DNA from 3 places in the Franconibacter daqui genome. Region 2 is predicted to be linked to each of the others. Evidence: predicted binding sites of a transcription regulator. Region 2 holds the regulator's gene; each other region holds the start of a gene.
What was found. Region 2 encodes CRP, which controls carbon source genes, mostly activating them, when cyclic AMP is high. Its sites were predicted from a motif close to ATGTGANNNNNNTCACAT; they were not measured.
Positions count from the first base shown of each region.

Region 1 (7,153 bases), 250 kb from region 2:
TCAACAGGCTTCTTACGGTTTTGCCAGCATTCAGACGCTCAAGCACTCGGTTTTCAAAGGCCTGTGTTTCTTCCATCGTTGCCTGCATATCTGACAATAAAACGCCGGGCGCAGACTCAGCCGCGCCCGGTACTCATTACGCTTTCGCGTTGTATTCTTTAATGATTTCAGCGACCACGTCGCTACCTGCGTCGAGGCCGGAAATCTGCACCAGCGTCTCTTTCGGGCCCTGTTTCTCAATAAGCTCAGCCAGCTCTTGCGCCTGCGGATCCTGCTCGCTGCGGTAGTGCATCGCGGCGGCAATCCCTTTCACCAGATTATGGTGAGGCAGATTGTATTCCAGCGTACCGAGCAGCGGTTTAATTAAGCGATCTCCGGCGTTCAGCTTGCGCAGCGGCTGACGGCCTACGCGCTCCACATCATCTTTCAGATACGGGTTTTCGAAGCGGCCAAGAATTTTTTCGATATAGGCCGCGTGCTTCGCGTCGTCAAAACCGTAGCGCTTGATCAGCACCGCGCCGCTCTCTTCCATCGCGCCTCTGACCACGAGGCGAATTTTCTCGTCCAGGATGGCGTCGCGAATGGTCTGATGACCGGTCAGTTTTCCGAGGTACGCGGTTATAGCATGTCCGGTGTTTAGCGTGAAGAGCTTACGCTCGACAAAAGCCATCAGGTTTTCGGTGGGCTCCATACCCGCAATGGCCGGCAGTTGGCCTTTGAATTGCGTTTTATCGACAATCCACTCGCTGAAGGTTTCTACGGTCACTTCCAGCGGGTCGCTGCTGGCGGAGGCGGCTGGCGGCACGATGCGGTCCACAGCGGAATCGACAAAGCCTACGTGATCTTCCATCCAGGCGATATTTTCCTGCGACAGCGCTTTCAGCACATGATCTTTTAACTGCGAGGTGCCGCGCACCATGTTTTCACACGCGATAATATTGAGCGGCTGGTTGTTGCCCTGCGCTTTGCGCTTTGCCAGGCCTTTGGCAATCGTCGGCGCGATACGCTCCAGGATTACCGGGCCGACCGCGGTGGTCACCAGGTCAACCTGCGCGATAAGGTCTACCACTTCTTCGCCCGCGCTGCTGACCGCGCTTACGCCCGATACGGTCTCGACCTGCTCCTGTTCGCCGACTACATGAACCTGGTAGCTGCGACGTGCGTTCAACGCGTCCAGCACCGCCTGGTTTACGTCGGCGAAAGTCAGTTCAATGCCCGCGTCCGCTAACAGTTTGCCGATAAAGCCACGTCCAATATTACCTGCGCCGAAATGTAATGCTTTCATTGTCTGAACCCTTCTTAAACTTGAGTCGTTCGCCCGAGAGGGCTGGGGAAAGAGGTGTTGCAGAAACTCCCTTTCCCTTGCCCTCTCCCGAGGGGGAGAGGGAAGGGTTGCCCTGGTGCAGGCAAAACCTTCAACGTTAAAAGGGAGAGGGACTGTCATCCTCTCCCTGATACATCAGGCCGCTTTTTTACCGGCCAGCAGATCAAGCACTTCCTGAACGTTGGTGGTGTGCGCCAGACGCTCAATTACGCTCTCATCATCCAGCGCGTTAGTCAGGCTGGTGATAACTTGGATATGTTCATTGTTACGCGCCGCGATGCCTATCACCAGCCGGGCGATATCGTCTTCTTCTTCGCCGAAGCGTACGCCCTGCGGATACTGGCAGAAGACGACGCCGGTTTTCAGTACGCGATCTTTCGCTTCAACAGTGCCGTGCGGAACGGCGATAGACTCGCCCAGGTAAGTCGGGGTCAGCTTTTCACGCTCCAGCATCGCCTCAACATATTCCGGCTGCACATAACCGCCTTTCACCAACTGCTCGCCTGCGAAACGGATAGCTTCTTCTTTGGTCGCCGCGGTACGGCCGAGGAAGATGTTTTCCGCGCCCAGCCTGAAGAGGTTGCTGCTGCTGTCGTCAAAGCTGTCCTGCAGGCTGGTGCGTACTTTCGCTTCGTTGTCAGTATGGCGCTGCGCGGCAACCAGACGTTCGGTCAGGTTGGTGTACAGGCCGCTGTCGAGGAAGTTGGTCAGCGAAATGTGCTGCGCCTGCGGCGCCTGGCGCATAGCGCGCTCGGTCAGGTCGCGGTGGGTAATGACCACGTCCACGTCCGACGGCAGACTGTTAATCGCGCTGTTGGTTACAGAGATATTGCTCAGGCCGGCATCCTGCACTTTCTTACGCAGCACGCCCGCGCCCATGGCGCTGGAGCCCATACCGGCGTCGCAGGCGACGATGATTTTACGCACGTGGCTCAGGTCGTTAGTCACATCGCCAGCGGCCAGCGGGGTGGCTGCCGTCGCGCCTTTGGACTGCGCTTTCATATCGTGCATGCGACGGGTCGCCGCTTCCAGATCGTCTTCTTCTTTCACCTTGCTGGTTTTCAGCAGGATAGAGGAGATAACGAAGGAAACCGCCATGGCCGCAAAGATAGCCGCGAGGTTTGCAAAGTAAGCGCCTTTCGGCGTCATCGCCAGCACCGCCAGGATAGAACCCGGAGAAGCCGGAGAAACCAGGCCGCCGTTCAGCACGCTCAGGGTGAACACGCCGGTCATACCGCCGAGGATAACGGCGATCAGCAGACGCGGGTTCATCAGCACGTACGGGAAGTAGATTTCGTGGATACCGCCCAGGAAGTGGATGATAGCCGCGCCGCCAGCAGACTGTTTAGCGCTGCCGCGACCGAAGAAAATGTAAGCCAGCAGCACGCCCATCCCCGGACCCGGGTTAGCTTCAATCAGGAAGAAGATAGACTTGCCGAGTTCATGAGACTGCTGAATGCCCAGCGGCGAGAAGATGCCGTGGTTGATGGCGTTGTTAAGGAACAGGATTTTCGCCGGCTCAACAAAGATGGACGCCAGCGGCAGCATGTCGTGAACCACCATGAAGTTGACGCCCGCAGCCAGCGCTTTGGAGAGAACTTCAACGGCCGGACCGATGCCAAGGAACGCCAGAATCGCCAGGATCATACCGATGATGCCGGCGGAGAAGTTGTTCACCAGCATTTCGAAGCCGGATTTGATTTTGCCGTCAACCCAGTTGTCGAAATGTTTAATGGCCCAGCCGCCCAGCGGGCCGGCGATCATCGCGCCGAGGAACATCGGCATGTCGGCGCCGACGATAACGCCCATGGTCGTGATAGCGCCTACTACGCCGCCGCGGTCGCCGCCAACCAGACGGCCGCCGGTATAACCGATAAGCAGGGGCAGCAGATAGGTGATCATCGGACCCACGAGCTTCGCCAGCGTCTCGTTCGGCAGCCACCCCGTCGGAATGAATAATGCGGTGATAATACCCCACGCGATAAACGCGCCGATATTGGGCATTACCATATTGCTGAGAAAACGACCAAAGCTTTGCACTTTGATCTTGATATCGGATGACATAAAACACCCCTTCTTATGGTTACGCGCAGGCCAGCAGCCCGAGGTTTATTGTTAACGTGGCGGCAGAGGTAGCCGGCCGAATGCTCTGGATGACGCGAATCTGGCACCGAATAAAGCAACTGTCCAGATGGTGGGTTTAAGTGTGATCTATATCACATGAAGCGAGGGGGATCAGGGGCTTATTTAGTGACTTCAATCACAAAACATTCGTGTAAAAAAAGAACGATGACGAATTTATGAACGTAAAAACGATGAAAACGTGAATAATGTCACAATTTAATGTGGCGTTTTTGTTTTTATTTTGTGATCTAAATCACATGCGATTTTTCCTTCTTTTTATTCTCTGTGATCGACCGCAAACTGCCTGGCGGCGCATTGCCGCGCTGTAATTTTATTACGCATGTACCGGCCCTCAGTATAGCGCGTTCCCGCCCGCCTGCTTTTAACGTAACCTGAGCCATACTTAGCCACTGTCGGCGTTGACGCATAAAGGAGCAGGCCATGAAGCTTATCGGTAGTTACACCAGCCCGTTTGTCCGGAAAATCTCAGTCATTCTGCTGGAGAAAGGCATTACCTTCGAGTTTGTTAATGAATCGCCTTACGCGGAGCAAAGCGGGGTGGCGCAATACAACCCGTTGGGCAAGGTGCCGGCGCTGGTGACCGACAGCGGCGAGCAGTGGTTCGATTCACCGATTATCGCCGAATACCTTGAACTGCTCGAGGCTGAGCCAGCCCTGCTGCCGCGCGACCCGCATGAGGCGTTGAAAGTGCGTCAACTGGAAGCGCTGGCCGATGGCGTGATGGACGCCGGGCTGGTCCATGTGCGTGAACTGCAGCGCCCGGCAGCGCAACAGTCGGAAACGGAACTGCTGCGCCAGCGGGAGAAAATCAGCCGTGCGCTTGATGCGCTGGAGCAGCATACCGCCAACGGCACGCTGAGCGCGGATAACCTCTCTGTTGCGACCATCGCGGCAGGCTGCGCCATCGGCTATCTTAACTTCCGCCGCGTTTCGCCGGGCTGGTGCGTTAACCGACCTCATCTGGTAAAGCTGGTAGAAACCTTATTCCAGCGCGAAAGCTTCGCTCGTACCGAGCCGCCGAAAACCTGAAGCTCTCTTCTCCTTTACCTCCCGGCGTAAACGCGCCGGGCTTCGCGTAAAGCGCTACGGCAACTGAATCTCCTGTTATTTGGTGGTAGATTAGCGCTAAATTCAGCCAACCTACATTTTTCATGACAAGCCAGACTTCTTCACTTTACAGCCAGCTGCCCGCCACGGACCGGCTGCTGCGCGCTGCGGCGTTTCAACCCGTGCTCGACAGCTACGGACACAGCCAGGTCGTGGGTATCCTGCGCACATTGCAGGATGAAGCGCGGCAGACCATTCGCGAAAGCCAGACGCTGCCCGACTGGTGCGCCGACTGGGCGAAAGAGACGGTTTCTCGCCTCCAGAGCCGCACGCAAAGCGCGCTACGCCCGGTTTACAACCTCTCAGGCACGGTGCTGCATACCAATCTTGGCCGCGCTTTGCAGGCGCAGGCGGCGGTAGACGCCGTTACGCAGGCGATGCAGTCCCCCGTCACGCTGGAATACGATCTCGACGGCGCCGGACGCGGCCACCGCGACCGGGCGCTGGCCGACCTGCTTTGTCAACTCACCGGCGCGGAAGACGCCTGTATCGTTAATAACAACGCGGCGGCGGTGCTGCTGATGCTGGCCGCCACGGCGGCAGGCAAGGAGGTGGTGGTTTCCCGCGGCGAGCTGGTGGAAATTGGCGGCGCGTTCCGTATTCCGGATGTCATGCGCCAGGCGGGGTGCAGACTCGTGGAAGTGGGCGCCACTAATCGCACGCACCTGAAAGATTACCGCCAGGCGGTAGGAGAAAATACCGCGCTGCTGATGAAGGTGCATACCAGCAATTACGCTATTGAAGGCTTCACCAAAGCGGTGGAAGAGACCGAACTGGCGGCGCTCGGCGAGGAGCTTGGGGTGCCGGTGATTGCCGATCTCGGCAGCGGCTCGCTTATCGATTTAAGCGAGTACGGCCTGCCAAAAGAGCCGATGCCGCAGGCGCTTATCGCGGCGGGCGTAAGCCTGGTGAGTTTTTCCGGCGACAAACTGCTTGGCGGCCCACAGGCGGGGATCATCGTCGGCAAAAGGGCGCTTATCGAACGTCTGCAGACGCACCCGCTCAAGCGTGCGCTGCGCGCCGACAAGATGACGCTGGCGGCGCTGGAGGCGACGCTTCGTCTTTATCTGCACCCTGAAACGCTGACGGAAACGCTGCCTACGCTGCGCCTGTTAACCCGTAGCGCCGACGCAATCAATGAGCAGGCGCAGCGGCTGTTACCAGCTTTGCAGGCGCGCTATGAGGCGGAGTTCACCGTCCAGGCGATGCCTTGCCTGTCGCAGATTGGCAGCGGTTCGCTGCCGGTTGACCGCCTGCCGGGCGCGGCGCTGGCTTTTACGCCGCGCGACGGGCGCGGCAGTCGTCTGAACGCGCTGGCCGAGCGCTGGCGCGCGCTGCCAAAACCGGTAATCGGCCGCATTTATGACGGCCGCTTATGGCTTGATTTACGCTGCCTTGAAGATGAGGCGGGACTGATGGAGATGTTGTTGCAATGATTATCGCCACCGCCGGGCATGTGGACCACGGCAAAACCACGCTGCTTGAACGGCTTACCGGGATTAACGCCGACCGTCTGCCGGAAGAGAAAAAGCGCGGGATGACTATCGATCTCGGCTACGCCTACTGGCCGCAGCCGGATGGCCGCGTTATCGGCTTTATCGACGTGCCGGGGCATGAGAAGTTTCTCGCCAATATGCTGGCAGGCGTGGGCGGCATCGATCACGCGCTGCTGGTCGTGGCGTGCGACGACGGCGTGATGGCGCAAACCCGCGAGCATCTCGCGATTCTGCAACTCACCGGGCAACCGGCCCTGACCGTGGCGCTCACTAAAGCGGACCGGGTGGATGACGCGAGAGTGGAAGCGGTACGTGAAGAAGCGCTCGCTACGTTGCGGGCGTTCGGCTGGCGGGAAGCGAACGTGTTTGTCACCGCCGCCACGCAGGGGTTAGGCATTGACGCGCTGCGCGCGCATCTGAGCCAGTTGCCGGAGCGGGAGCGCCTGACCGCGCACCGATTCCGCTTAGCGATAGACCGTGCTTTCAGTGTAAAAGGCGCGGGGCTTGTGGTCACCGGCACCGCGCTTTCCGGCGAGGTTAACGTGGGCGAGACCCTGTGGCTTACCGGCGCGGAAAAACCGATGCGCGTGCGCGGAATGCATGCGCAGAATCAGCCCGTTGAACAGGCGCATGCGGGGCAACGTATCGCCCTGAATATCAGCGGCGAGGCGGAAAAGGCGGATATTACGCGCGGCGACTGGCTGCTTTCGCAAAAGCCGCTGGCGGCGGTCGAGCGGGTCATTGTTGAACTACAGCGCCACGCCCCGTTGCAGCAGTGGCAGCCGGTGCATATTCATCACGCCGCGAGCCATATCACCGGGCGCGTATCGCTGCTGGAAAACGATCTGGCGGAGCTGGTGCTGGATTCCCCGCTGTGGCTTGCCGATAACGACAGGCTGGTGCTGCGCGATATCAGCGCTCGCGTGACGCTGGCGGGCGCGAAAGTCGTGCTGCTGGAGGCGCCAAAGCGCGGCAAACGCCAGCCTGAATTTTTAGGCTGGCTGGCAAAGCTTGCCCGTGCGCAAAGCGATGCGGAGGCGCTGTCGCGCCACCTTGAGCGCGGCGCCGTTTCGCTTTCCGC
Region 1 is NZ_BMKJ01000004.1:99,898-107,050, forward strand. It holds gene mtlR (mannitol operon repressor MtlR) at 1-88, opposite strand, end outside; gene mtlD (mannitol-1-phosphate 5-dehydrogenase) at 137-1,285, opposite strand; gene IEX01_RS14515 (PTS mannitol transporter subunit IICBA) at 1,460-3,388, opposite strand; gene IEX01_RS14520 (glutathione S-transferase) at 3,890-4,498, shown strand; gene selA (L-seryl-tRNA(Sec) selenium transferase) at 4,621-6,012, shown strand; gene selB (selenocysteine-specific translation elongation factor) at 6,009-7,153, shown strand, end outside.
Region 1: IEX01_RS14520 (glutathione S-transferase) is a predicted target of CRP. The motif match lies at 3,690-3,707, and genes of this name have one in related genera.

Region 2 (7,153 bases):
CCACGGCAGCTCAAGATGGCTGAAGCGGACATCGCAGCCGTGCCGTACCGCTTCAGTCAGTTGCGCCAGCAGCATGAAGTCATCCATGTTTTTCATGGCGGCGGCGCGAATCTGCATCAGCGAAGCCGTGGCAGGCAGCTCGCCCGCCACTTTCGCCCAGACGGCGCCGTCAGGAAAACGCCCGGTTTCAACCTCTATCTCTTTACCATCCAGTTTCAGTTGCGGCTGCATCATGGTTCGCTCCTCAAATTTAGTTATTGTCCGTGCGACACATTTAATATTGTCCATGAGACATTAAATGGCAAGCACTAATTTTCGCGCTTTCCTCACCGCGAAGTTAACATACTGATTATTAATAAAATAAAGGTTTACTTTGCCCGACAGAGCGAGACTGTTAAACTTGTCCCTCCGACAATTAGCCTGAACTGACCATGACGACAGAAGCGGAATACCTGCAGCAATACGATCCCTCGCGTTTTCCTTCGCCGCTGGTGACGGTGGACAGCGTGCTGTTCACAATTGCGGAGCAGGCGCTAAGCGTTTTGTTGGTACAGCGCGCCAGACAGCCGCAGCAGGGGCGCTGGGCGCTGCCAGGCGGGTTTATTGATATTGAAAAGGATGATTCAACCCACGCCACGGCGCTGCGTAAGCTTACCGAAAAAACCGGGGTCAGCCCTTCCTGGCTGGAGCAGCTGGAGACGTTTTCCGGCCCGACGCGCGACCCGCGCGGCTGGAGCCTGACCGCCGCCTGGTTTGCGCTTATCGCCTGGGTCGATTGCCAGCCCCATATCGCCTCGGTGAGCGACGCGAAGTGGGTGCCGGTATCGGCGCTGCCGAACACGGAACTCGCCTTCGATCACAGCGAGATTATCCAGGCAGCCCTTCATCGCCTGCGCCAGAAAACCATGTATTCGCTGTTGCCGGTCTACTGTCTGCCGGAGCGCTTTACCCTGACGCAGCTGCATGAGGCGACGGAAATCATTCTTGGCCAGCCAATCCAGCGTAAGAGCCTGATTCGCCGGTTTGAAGCCTCCGGCATGTTTGAAGAAACCGGCGAAAGCGTGGCGACCGGCGCACGCAAAGCGCGGCTCTGGCGACGCAAGGCAGATGCCAACATTCACCTTTTCTCACGTAATCTGCTGGCGGAATAGTCTTTTTTCCAAACGCCCGGTTCGTTATCGTGCCCCGCCGCACCAAATCATCAACAATATGAATAACAATCGTTATAGTCATTCGCGAACTCATTACATTAATCTGGTGCTATGGCCGAAATAACCCCTGCAGAACTGACCGCTCCACCCACCGGCTCGCAACATTTTCAGCCGATGCCGGGCCTGAGCAACGCGCATCTGCAAACCATGCTGCCGCGGCTGCTACGCCGTCGGCTACAGTTTACGCCGCACTGGCAACGCCTCGACTTGCCGGACGGCGATTTTGTCGATCTCGCCTTTAGCGAAGAACCGCAAGCCGCTCGCCACAAGCCCCGGCTGGTCGTTTTTCATGGGCTGGAAGGCAGCTTGCACAGCCCCTACGCGCATGGGCTTATCCATGCGGCGAAGCAGCGCGGCTGGCTTGGCGTCGTGATGCATTTTCGCGGCTGCAGCGGCGTGCCGAACAAAATGCCGCGCATCTATCATTCTGGCGAAACCGAAGACGGCACCTGGTTTCTGAACTGGCTGAACCGGCGCTTCGGCGAAGCGCCGACTGCGGCGGTGGGCTTTTCGCTGGGCGGTAATATGCTGGCCTGCCTGATGGCGAAGCTGAACGCAGACTTTCCGCTGGCGGCGGGCGTGGTGGTTTCCGCGCCGTTGATGCTGGAAGCGTGCAGCTACCATATGGATAAAGGCTTCTCCCGCGTTTATCAGCGCTATCTGCTGAACCTGCTGAAGGCGAACGCGAGCCGCAAGCTTAAGGCGTGGCCCGGCACGCTGCCGATAGACCTGGCGCAGCTTAAGCGCCTGCGCCGCATCCGCGATTTCGATGACGCCATTACCTCGAAAATCCACGGGTTTCGCGACGCCATCGACTACTACCGCCAGTGTAGCGCTCTGCCTTTACTGAACCAGATAACGCGACCTACGCTTATCATCCATGCCAAAGATGACCCGTTTATGGATCATCACGTGATCCCGCAACGTGAAACGCTGCCTGCTAATATCGAGTATCAACTGACCGATCATGGCGGACATGTAGGCTTCGTTGGCGGCACGCTGCGACGTCCGCAGATGTGGCTGGAAAAGCGTATTCCCGACTGGTTAACGACTTATCTGGACCGATAAATGATCATTCCCTGGCAAGACCTACCGCCCGAGACGCTGGACAACCTGATTGAAGCGTTTGTCTTGCGCGAAGGCACCGATTATGGTGAACATGAACGTTCGCTCGAACAAAAAGTGGCCGACGTTAAGCGGCAATTACAGAACGGCGAAGCCGTTCTGGTGTGGTCTGAACTGCACGAAACGGTCAATATCATGCCGCGCGGGCAGTTCCGTGGCTGATGGTCAGCCTGACTTGTTGTCAGGCTGACGCCAGAGCGAAGCAAACTATTCCGCCAGCGCCGGAACGCTGGCGTCAGTGGCGTACCTTTTTCGCGTATCCATGGAGTTCTCGCTATGTCATCAAGACACCCGGTTATCGCCGTTACAGGTTCCAGCGGCGCAGGCACGACCACCACCAGCCTTGCGTTTCGTAAGATCTTCGCTCAGCTAAACCTTCATGCTGCGGAAGTGGAAGGCGACAGCTTTCACCGCTATACGCGCCCGGAAATGGATATGGCTATCCGCAAGGCGCGCGATTTAGGCCGGCATATCAGCTATTTTGGCCCCGACGCCAACGACTTTGGCCTGCTTGAACAAACCTTTATCGAGTATGGACGCAGCGGCCAGGGGAAATCGCGCAAATACCTGCATACCTATGATGAAGCGGTGCCGTGGAACCAGGTGCCGGGCACCTTTACGCCCTGGCAGCCGCTGCCGGAGCCTACCGACGTGCTGTTTTATGAAGGGTTGCACGGCGGCGTGGTCACGCCGCATCACAATGTGGCGCAGCATGTGGATTTGCTGGTGGGCGTAGTGCCTATCGTCAACCTTGAGTGGATCCAGAAGCTGATTCGCGATACCAGCGAGCGAGGGCATTCGCGCGAGGCGGTGATGGATTCCGTGGTGCGATCAATGGAAGATTACATTAACTACATCACGCCGCAGTTTTCCCGCACCCATATTAACTTCCAGCGCGTGCCGACAGTGGATACGTCGAACCCCTTCGCGGCGAAAGGCATTCCTTCGCTCGATGAAAGCTTCGTGGTTATCCACTTTCGCAACCTTGAAGACATCGATTACCCCTGGCTGCTCGCCATGCTTCAGGGTTCCTTCATTTCTCACATCAATACGCTTGTCGTTCCCGGCGGCAAGATGGGGCTGGCGATGGAATTAATCATGCTGCCGCTGGTGCAGCGATTGATGGAAGGGAAAAAAATTGAATAAGGCGGCTGACGCCGCCCCGAGTCAGACCTCTACCACCTCATAAGAGTGGGTGATGTTGACCGCTTTGCCGAGCATCAGCGCCACAGAGCAATATTTCTCAGCGGAGAGATCCACCGCGCGCGCCACGGCCGCCTCCTTCAGCGCCTTACCCGTTACGATAAAGTGCAGGTTAATGTGAGTGAACAACCGCGGCGCTTCTTCGCGGCGTTCTGAGGTCAGTTTCACTTCGCAATCCTGAACGTCATGACGCCCTTTTTGCAAAATAGACACCACGTCGATAGCGCTGCAACCGCCCGCCGCCATCAGCACCATTTCCATCGGGCTTGGCGCTTTATCGCCGGAATTGCCGTCCATCAGGATTTGGTGCCCTGAAGCGGATTCGCCCAGAAACGTCAATCCCTCAACCCACTTTACTCGTGCCTGCATAATCATCACTCCGATGTATAAAAATTTTTGACAGATTACGCGCCAGTTGCGAAAGAGGCAACGGAAGGGCGACCTGCGTCAAGCTGAAACGAGACAATAGAAGACACCCATGAAAAGCTATGCTAAAACAGTCTGGATGCTGCGGCGATACATTGATGTTATGCATGTATGCAGAGGACAAGACAATTTACCGGCTGCGACGACATGGACAGCCAACTTCCCGGGATGCGGGAAGATAATGATTGCAAAGCCAGATGGGGGACCCGCGCCCCGTCTTTGGAGCCAGTTTAAACAGAGGATAACAGCGCATGGTGCTTGGCAAACCGCAAACAGACCCGACTCTCGAATGGTTCTTGTCACATTGCCACATTCATAAGTACCCATCGAAGAGCACGCTGATTCACCAGGGTGAAAAAGCGGAAACGTTGTATTACATCGTTAAAGGCTCAGTGGCAGTGCTGATCAAAGACGAAGAGGGCAAGGAGATGATCCTCTCGTATCTGAATCAGGGAGACTTTATCGGCGAACTGGGCCTGTTTGAAGAGGGCCAGGAGCGCAGCGCCTGGGTTCGCGCCAAGACCGCTTGCGAAGTCGCCGAGATTTCCTATAAAAAATTCCGCCAGCTTATCCAGGTGAACCCGGACATCCTGATGCGCCTCTCTTCGCAGATGGCGCGTCGTCTGCAAGTCACCTCTGAAAAAGTCGGCAACCTGGCGTTCCTCGACGTAACGGGCCGCATCGCCCAGACGTTGCTCAACCTGGCGAAACAGCCGGACGCCATGACCCATCCCGACGGCATGCAGATTAAAATCACCCGTCAGGAAATCGGCCAGATCGTGGGCTGCTCCCGCGAAACCGTTGGCCGCATCCTGAAAATGCTTGAAGATCAAAACCTGATCTCCGCGCACGGTAAGACCATCGTGGTTTACGGCACCCGCTAAGCCGCCTTAAAAAAACGGCGTGTCGCTTCGGTAACACGCCGTTTTTGTTTCTACACTTACCTCTATGTTTCGCCGTCTCATTTATCACCCGGAAGTGAACTACGCCCTGCGCCAGACGCTGATCCTGTGTCTGCCGGTGGCGGTTGGGTTACTGCTGGGCCATCTGCAACAGGGCCTGCTTTTTTCGCTGGTGCCTGCCTGCTGCAACATCGCCGGGCTCGATACGCCCCACAAGCGCTTTTTCAAACGTCTGGCGGTCGGCGCTTCGCTCTTTGCCGTCAGCAGTTTTACCGTGCAACTGTTACTGGCGGACAATCTGCCGCTGCCGCTTATCTTTTTAGGCATGGCGCTGCTGCTTGGCGTGACGGCGGAGATAAGCTCGCTGCATGCCCGGCTGCTGCCCGCTTCGCTTATCGCCGCTATTTTTACGCTAAGCCTTGCGGGGAACATGCCGGTCTGGGAGCCTATCCTGCTCTATATTTTCGGCACGCTCTGGTACGGGCTGTTTAACTGGTTCTGGTTCTGGCTGTGGCGCGAGCAGCCGCTTCGCGAGTCGCTAAGCTTGCTGTATCGCCAGCTGGCGGACTATTGCGAAGCGAAATATAACCTGCTGACGCAGCATACCGACCCGGAGACCGCCCTGCCCCCGCTGCTTACGCATCAGCAAAAAGTGGTGGACCTTATCAGCCAGTGCTACCAGCAGTTGCACATGCTGGCGGCCGGGAAACAGAGCGGCTATAAGCGTCTGCTGCGCACCTTCCAGATGGCGCTGGATTTGCAAGAACATATTTCGGTCAGCCTGCATCAGCCGGAGGAGGTGCAAAAGCTGGTGGAGCGCAGCCACGCCGAGGCGGTGATCCGCTGGAACGCACAGACCATCAGCGCGCGACTGCGCGTCATGGCCGACGACATCCTCTACCATCGTTATCCGCAGCGTTTCGCCATGGATAAGCAAATCGCCGCGCTGGAGAAAATCGCCCGCCAGCACCCGGACAACCTTGTAGGGCATTTCTGCGAATACCACTTCAGTCGCATCGCCCGCATCCTGCGCACGCAGCGCCCACTCTATGCCCGCGACCTGATGGCCGACCGGCAGAAACGGCTGCCGCTATTCCCGGCGCTGAAAAGCTACCTTTCGCTCAAATCCGCCGCTTTGCGCAACGCCGCACGGCTGGGAGTGATGCTGAGCATCGCAAGCCTCGTTGGCAACGCGTTCCATCTGCCCAAACCGTACTGGATCCTCATGACCGTAATGTTTGTGACGCAGAATGGCTACGGGGCGACGCGGGTGCGCATTCTCCAGCGAGCGGCCGGCACGCTGGCGGGGTTAATCATCGCGGGCGTCACGCTGCACCTGCATGTGCCGCAGGGCTACATGCTGCTGGTGATGCTGGCTATCACGCTCATTAGCTACCTTATCCTTCGCAAAAACTATGGCTGGGCGATGATTGGCTTCACGGTGACGGCGGTTTACTCCTTACAGCTGCTGTCGCTGAACGGCGAACAGTTTATCGTCACCCGGCTTATCGACACGTTGATTGGTTGCTTTATCGCTTTCGGCGGTATGGTCTGGCTGTGGCCGCAGTGGCAAAGCGGGCTGCTGCGCCAGAACGCCCACGACGCGCTGGAGGCGGACCAGGAGGCGCTGCGCCTTATCCTGAGCGACGACCCGCAGCCTGCGCCGCTTGCCTGGCAGCGGATGCGTGTCAACCAGGCGCATAACGCGCTTTATAACTCGCTGAACCAGGCGATGCAGGAGCCTGGCTTCAACGCCCACTACCTGGATGATATGAAGCTTTGGGTTACGCACAGCCAGTTTATCGTTGAGCATATCAACGCCATGACGACGATGGCGCGCGAGCACCATATGCTGACGCCGGAACTGGCGGCGCGTTATCTGGAGTCCTGTGAAATTGCGTTGCAGCGCTGCCAGCAACGGCTGGAATATGATGAGCCGGGGGAATCCCACGACGCGAATATTCTGGAAGGGCCAGAGACGCTGCCGGATACCGCGTTGAGCGTCATGGAACAGCATGTGCACCGTATTCTCGGCCACCTGAACACCATGCATACGATCTCTTCGGTAGCATGGCGTCAGCGGCCCCATCACGGCATCTGGCTTAAGCGCCGTCTGGGCTGATTAGCCTGTTACGCGCGCTACGGCTTTCGCAAAGCGCGCCATCCCTTCGTCGATATCCGCGCTTTCCACCACCAGCGACGGGGCGAAGCGCATCACATCCGGCCCGGCGTTCAGCACCATCAGCCCTTCACTGGCGGCGGCGTACAGGAAATCCCGCGCGCGGC
Region 2 is NZ_BMKJ01000004.1:345,605-352,757, reverse strand. It holds gene prs (ribose-phosphate diphosphokinase) at 1-234, opposite strand, end outside; gene IEX01_RS15560 (NUDIX hydrolase) at 432-1,151, shown strand; gene IEX01_RS15555 (hydrolase) at 1,263-2,279, shown strand; gene IEX01_RS15550 (YheU family protein) at 2,280-2,498, shown strand; gene IEX01_RS15545 (phosphoribulokinase) at 2,613-3,482, shown strand; gene IEX01_RS15540 (OsmC family protein) at 3,504-3,908, opposite strand; gene crp (cAMP-activated global transcriptional regulator CRP) at 4,217-4,849, shown strand; gene IEX01_RS15530 (YccS/YhfK family putative transporter) at 4,914-6,989, shown strand; gene argD (bifunctional acetylornithine/succinyldiaminopimelate transaminase) at 6,990-7,153, opposite strand, start outside.

Region 3 (7,153 bases), on a different contig from region 2:
AATGAATGAAATTGCCGATCACACGATCTGTTAAAACGACTCATTTTGTCGCCGTTTTGCTGCTGCCGCCGTAAGAAAAGTGAGGCTTATTCACTGAAATTCACGGCTTTAATGGGTTTGCTGTATCGTTGTGATAGGTTTAAGCAGTGAATATCGCTGTGAAGTCAGGCGGGTAAAAAACGGGGTGCGGCCTGCGGTGGCTTCGCAAGCTCAACACTGCAAAAAGAAGAAGAGGAGAATAACCATGGTGGATTTATTTAAGGCGCTCGGGCTTGGGCTGGTGGTGCTTCTGCCGCTGGCGAACCCGCTGACCACGGTCGCGCTTTTCCTTGGGCTGGCAGGCAACATGAGCCGTGAAGAGCGTAACCGTGAAGCGAAAATGGCCTCGTTTTATGTCTTCATCATCATGATGGTGGCATGGTACGCCGGCCAGCTGGTCATGGACACGTTCGGCATTTCCATTCCGGGGCTGCGTATCGCCGGCGGGTTGATTGTGGCCTTTATCGGCTTTCGTATGCTCTTTCCGCCGCAGAAAGGGCACCATGCGCCGGAAGTGCAGAGCAAATCGGAAGAACTGGCCCGGGAGCCTGAAGCGAGCATTGCGTTTGTGCCGCTGGCGATGCCGAGCACCGCAGGCCCTGGCACCATCGCCATGATAATCAGCTCCGCCTCCACCGTGCGCCACGGCGAAGGGTTTCCCGCCTGGGTGATTAGCGTCGCGCCGCCGCTGATTTTCCTCGTGGTGAGCCTCATTTTGTGGATCTGCCTGCGCAGCTCCGGCGGCGTAATGCGGCTGGTAGGCAAGGGCGGCATCGAGGCTATCTCAAGGCTGATGGGGTTCCTGCTGGTTTGCATGGGCGTGCAGTTCATTATCAACGGCGTGCTGGAGCTTATCTCCACGTATCATTAAGGCGCGAAGAGGCGAAGCCTGACCCGGGTTTTTCTGGCGGGGTGTCAGCCGCAAACTCGCGGCTGGATTGTCGATAACCTGAATAAGCGCGTTACGCATCCCGCCAGCCGCGTTATCGGATACGGCGCGGGCGTTTCACGCCTGCGGGGATATCGAGAGGGAAGGAAAATTTACGCCCGCCTGACAGGGAACCCGTGGTTCCGCTGGCAGGAGGGCGTGATAAACGCGCTCTTAAACGCGGGCTGATTCGCTCGCGCTGTGGTTGTGCTGAGGCTGTTCTTCAAGCACCACCGGCCAGCGGCGGAAAATCACCACGGCCCACGCCAGCGCGGCCAGCGCCGGGATGGCGCCGATATAGCCCACCGAAGACATCGAGAGATGCAGGCTCACCTGGTTGCCCACCAGCGCGCCTGCGCCGATGCCGATGTTAAAGATGCCGGAGAAGAGCGACATCGCCACATCGGTGGCGTCCGGCGCCAGCGCCAGCACTTTCACCTGCATGCCAAGGCCTATCAGCATGATGGCGATGCCCCAGAAGATGCTCAGCACCGTCAGGTTCACCGCGCTGGTGGCCGCAGGCAGCAGCAACAGCAGGCAGATAACCAGCACGCCGATGGCGCTGCTGATAAGCGTGGAGGCGTGCAGGTTGCCGAGCTTGCCGAAGATCAGGCTGCCGATAATCCCCGCGCTGCCAAGCACCAGCAGCAGGAAGGTGGCGAAGTTTTCGCTCAGGCCGGCAATGTTCTGCACGAACGGCTCAATATAGCTGTAGGCGGTGAAATGCGCCGTCACCACCACGGCCGTCAGCACGTAGATGCACAGCAGCGCCGGGCGGCGGAACAGCACCGGCAGGCTTTTCAGCGAGCCGGAATGTTCGCTTGGCATCTTCGGCAACAGCTTCATCAGGCAGACCATGGTGACGAGCGCGCCAAGGCCGATGGCGAAGAAGGTGGTGCGCCAGCCAAAGTACTGCCCGATGATGCGCCCGATAGGCAGACCAAGCACCGAGGCGAGCGCGGTGCCGGTGGCTATCAGGCTCAGCGCCTGGGCGCGTTTGCCCGGCGGCGCCAGGCGAATAGCGAGCGACGCGGTAATCGACCAGAAAATAGCGTGCGCGAAGGCGATGCCGACGCGGCTTATCACCAGCACCGTGAAGTTCCAGGCGAGAAACGACAGCAGGTGGCTTGCCACAAAGACCGCAAAGAGCGCAATCAGCAGCTTGCGACGCTCAACCTGGCTTGTCAGCAGCATAAACGGCAGCGACATCAGCGCCACCACCCACGCATAGATGGTCAGCATGATGCCCGCCTGGGCGGATTCCATGCCGAAGCTGTGCGCGATGTCCGAGAGCAGACCGACCGGCACAAATTCGGTGGTATTGAAAATAAAAGCCGCGACAGCGAGCGTAACCACGCGCAGCCACGCGGTTTTGCGTGAAACGGTGTTGTTCATCGTCATAGGAAATATCGCGCTGGTTGAAGTTAACAAAGAAGAGAGGGCGATCTTAAAACCTTCACGGCGGGCAATACAATGTTTTTGTGACGCAGATCGCAATTTTTTACCGCAGACGAAGCGGCGCGGGACGGGGCTTCGCAGCAGGATGCCCGGCAAATAAAGAATCTTTTGCCTCGTCTGTTGCGGCGTGTCATGTTCAGAGGGCAAACAGAATAACAAGAGGAGACGACGATGCAGGCAATCGACTTTTATATGGTGGATGCGTTCAGCCAGAAAACCTTCGGCGGCAACGCGGCGGCGGTCTGCCCGCTCGTGGAATGGCTGCCGGACGCCACGTTGCTGGCGATGGCGAAACAGCATAACCAGTCGGAAACCGCGTTTTTTGTGCGAACCGACAGCGGCTTTGAGCTGCGCTGGTTCACCACGCAGTATGAAATCAACCTGTGCGGCCACGCCACGCTTGCCGCCGCGCACGTTATTTTTGAACACCTTGACTACCCGCACACCGACATTCGTTTCTCCACGCGCTTTGTCGGCGAGCTGAGAGTGACGCGCAACGGCGATTGGCTGACGCTCGATTTTCCCGCCTGGGAGACAAAACCCGTCGACGCGCCGCCGTTGCTGCTTGAGTCACTCGGCATCAACGGCTGTGAAGAAGTGCGTCTGGGGCGCGACTATCTGGTGGTGCTAAAAGATGAGACGCAGGTGCGCAATCTGCGCCCGGATATTCACGCCATGCTGCCGCTTGAAAAAATGGTCTGCGTCACCGCGCCCGGCGAACAGTACGATTTCGTCAGCCGTTTCTTCTGCCCGGGAGAGGCGGTGGCGGAAGACCCGGTGACCGGCTCCGCTCACAGCATGCTTATTCCTTACTGGGGTGACAAGCTTGGCAAAACCACGATGCTTGCAAAGCAAGTCTCTGCGCGTGGCGGCGAGCTGCGCTGTCAGTGGAATGGCGACCGCGTGCTGATTGGCGGCCAGGCGGCGACCTATCTAATCGGCAAGGTGATGCTGCGCTAATAAAACCGCCCCGCAACCCGGCGGGGCGTTTTCTTACGGCAGGCGGGCGATATTCGCCTTAATGACCTCCACCGAATGGCGAAACTTCTCTTCTTCGTCCGGCGCGAGCTTCAGCTCAATGATCTGCTGCACGCCGCTTTGCGCCAGCACGGCGGGCACGCCCGTCGCCACCTCATCCACGCCATACTCCCCCTGCAACACGCAGGAGACCGCCAGCGCCCGGTGGCTGCCGGTAAAGATATTGCGGCAGATTTCCGCAATAGTGCCGGCGATGCCGAACTCGGTGCAGCCTTTGCGGGCGTAAATCTCAAAGCCCTTGCGGCGCACATAATCCGCTAGCGCCGCTTTATCCAGCGCCTTGCCGGTTTTGCGCTGGTAGACATCCGCTATCGGTGAACCATAAACAGAAGAGTGGCTCCAGACCGGGAACTGCGTGTCGCCATGCTCGCCCAGGATAAAGGCGTCGATGGACTGCGGGCCGATATCCAGCGCCTCGGCAAGAGTGCGGCGCAGGCGGGTGGTGTCGAGCCAGACGCCGGTGCCCAGCACCTGGCCGCGCGGCAGCCCGGAGAGCTTCCAGACCTGCCAGGTAATAATGTCGCAGGGGTTGGTGGCGATGAGAAAGATGCCGTTAAAGCCGTTCGCCATCATCGTCGGCACGATGTTTTTGATAATCCGCGCCGTATTGGTCAGCTCGTCCAGGCGCGTCTGGCCCGGCTTCAGCGGGCCGCCGGAGACGGTGATCACCGCAATATCCACATCCTCGCAGTCGCTCGCTTCGCGGGTGGAGACGGTTATCATGCCCGGCATGTAGGCTGCGGCATCGCTTAAGTCCTGGCAATGACCTTCAACACGCGCTTTATCCAGGTCCACCAGGATAAGCTCCTCGCAAATCGTCTGGTTGAGCAAGGCCCAGGCGGCGGCGGTGCCGACATTGCCCGCGCCGATAATCATCACCTTACGGGGTTTTGTGTTCATGATGCTTCCTGATTTTGATGGGGACTACCGGCAAGATTACCCTTAACGTCGGCGCGGGAAAAACGCTGATTGCGCCTTTAAGGCAAAGATAAGAAAACGCTATGGTCCGGGGCTTGCTGCAGGGGGGAAGGGTTCGTAATCTGCTGAAAAAAAATAGAAAGGTGAGCGTATGTACCGCATTATTCCCGCAAAAGTGACCCAGTCCGAAAGCCAGGCGCTTATCGCTGCCCTGGATGCCTGGCAGACCGAGCTTTACCCGGCGGAAAGCAACCATCTGACCGACCTTAGCGACGCGCAGGGGCTGATCTTCAGGCTCATCCGCGGGCCGCAGGACGACGCGGTGGGCTGCGGCGCGGTGTTAGTCTCTGGCGACGGGTTCGGCGAGATTAAGCGGATTTATATCGATCCTCGCCATCGCGGGCAGCGGCTGGGCGAAAGGCTGCTGGCGTCGCTTGAACAGGCGGCCGCCGCTCAGGGCTGCCATACGCTGCGTCTGGAAACGGGCATCAAGCAGCCCGCCGCCATTACGCTTTATCGCCGCTGCGGTTATGAGCTGACCGACGCGTTCGCGCCTTATCAGCCCGACCCGCTGAGCCTGTTTATGCGCAAAGCGCTCACTCGCAGCGCGGCAGCAGCTCGGTAAACGCCTCCAGCTGGCGGGTTTTCGCGCCGCGCCGCCAGATAAGCCAGGTGTTGATCCAGCGCCACTTTTCGCCAAGCGGCCACGCCTGCACCTGGTGGCTGCCGGGCATGCTCTCAAGCATCCGTTTAGGCATCATCGCCAGCCCTGCGCCGGCAATCACGCAGGCGAGCATGCCGTGGTAAGACTCCATCTCATGAATTTTGCCCGGCATGGCGTGGTCCGCCTGGAACCAGCTTTCGAAATGGCGGCGATAGGAGCAGTTAGCGCGAAACGCGTAAATGCTCGCGCCGTTTACCTGCTGCGCGCGTCGGATCTCCTCATGCCCGGCGTGGGCGACAATCATCATCTCCTCACGATAGACCGGCATCCCTTCAAGGCTCGGGTGCGCCACCGGGCCATCGACAAACGCGGCGCTCAGGGTGCCTTCCAGCACGCCGTCAATCATGGTGCCGGAGGGGCCAGTGGCAAGGTCGAACTGGATCTTCGGGTAGCGCTGGTTAAACGTCGCCAGCACGTCGGGAATACGCACTGCGGCGGTGCTCTCAAGCGACCCCAGCGAGAAAATGCCCTGTGGCTCATCGCCCGACACCACTTCGCGCGCCTCCGCCACCAGCTCGAGAATGCGTTTGCTGTAGGCGAGAAAACTGTGCCCGGCAGGCGCAAGGCGCAGGCGCTGGTTCTCGCGGATAAACAGCTCGACACCCAAATCTTCTTCCAGCTGGCGAATGCGGGTGGTGAGGTTAGAGGGTACGCGATGCACCCGCTGCGCGGCGGCGGTAATGCTGCCCGTTTCGGCGACCGCATTGAACATCTCAAGTTGCGTCAGGTCCATGGTGTTCTCGTTTGGTGAAAGGAGTCGTCAATATTATTCACTTTTCAGAAATAACGGAAGCGGTCAGGATATAACCACACTGATGATAAAAACGAGGTTCCTATGACCATTTCACCTGCAACCCACGCGATTTCTGTTAACCCGGCGACCGGCGAAACCCTGGCGGCTTATCCTTTCGCCACTGCCGAACATGTTGAGCACGCTATCGCCCGCGTCGCGGACGCCGGGCGCTACTGGCGCACCGTGAGCGTCGAACACCGCGCGCAAAAGCTGCGGGACCTTGGCGCCGCGCTGCGGGCCCGCGCTGAAGAGATGGCGCAGATGATCACCGCCGAGATGGGCAAACCCATCGCCCAGGCGCGCGGCGAAGTGGCGAAATCCGCAGGCCTTTGCGACTGGTACGCCGACCACGGCCCGGCGATGCTGACCACCGAGCCGACCCTGGTTGAGAACAACAACGCGGTAATTGAATACCGCCCGCTCGGCCCGGTGCTGGCGGTGATGCCCTGGAACTTCCCGCTGTGGCAGGTTATGCGCGGCGCGGTGCCGATTATTCTCGCTGGCAACACCTATCTGCTGAAGCACGCGCCGAACGTGATGGGCTGCGCTGCGCTGATCGGCGAGATTTTCGAAGACGCCGGTTTGCCGGATGGCGTCTTCGACTATGTGAACGCAACTAACGAAGGCGTCAGCACGGCGATTAAGGACAACCGCATTGCGGCGGTAACGGTAACGGGCAGCGTACGCGCCGGTGCGGCGATTGGCGCGCAGGCGGGCGCGGCGCTGAAAAAATGCGTGCTGGAACTGGGCGGCTCCGACCCGTTCATCGTGCTCAACGATGCCGATCTGGATGAGGCGGTGAAAGCCGCTGTGGCGGGGCGTTACCAGAACACCGGGCAGGTGTGCGCGGCGGCCAAGCGGTTTATTGTTGAAGCAGGCATTGCCGACGCCTTCACGGAAAAATTTGTCGCGGCTGCGCAGGCGCTGGCGATGGGTAACCCAACGGATGAGAAAACCTATCTTGGCCCGATGGCGCGCTTCGATTTGCGTGACGAGCTGGATAGCCAGGTGCAGGCGACGCTGAAAGAGGGCGCCACGCTGCTGCTGGGCGGCGAAAAGGTGGCTGGTGCAGGCAACTACTACGCGCCGACCGTGCTCGCGAACGTTACGCCGGAGATGACGGCCTTCCGTCAGGAAATGTTTGGCCCGGTGGCGGCTATCACCGTCGCACGCGATGCAGAGCATGCGCTGGCGCTGGCTAACGACAGCGACTTCGGGCTTTCCGCCACGATTTACACCGCGGATGAAGCCAACG
Region 3 is NZ_BMKJ01000001.1:1,349,917-1,357,069, forward strand. It holds gene IEX01_RS06465 (MarC family NAAT transporter) at 245-910, shown strand; gene IEX01_RS06470 (sugar transporter) at 1,142-2,368, opposite strand; gene IEX01_RS06475 (PhzF family phenazine biosynthesis protein) at 2,597-3,385, shown strand; gene IEX01_RS06480 (L-lactate dehydrogenase) at 3,419-4,363, opposite strand; gene IEX01_RS06485 (GNAT family N-acetyltransferase) at 4,533-5,006, shown strand; gene ptrR (putrescine utilization regulator PtrR) at 4,978-5,838, opposite strand; gene sad (succinate-semialdehyde dehydrogenase) at 5,941-7,153, shown strand, end outside.
Region 3: IEX01_RS06470 (sugar transporter) is a predicted target of CRP. The motif match lies at 2,447-2,464, and genes of this name have one in related genera.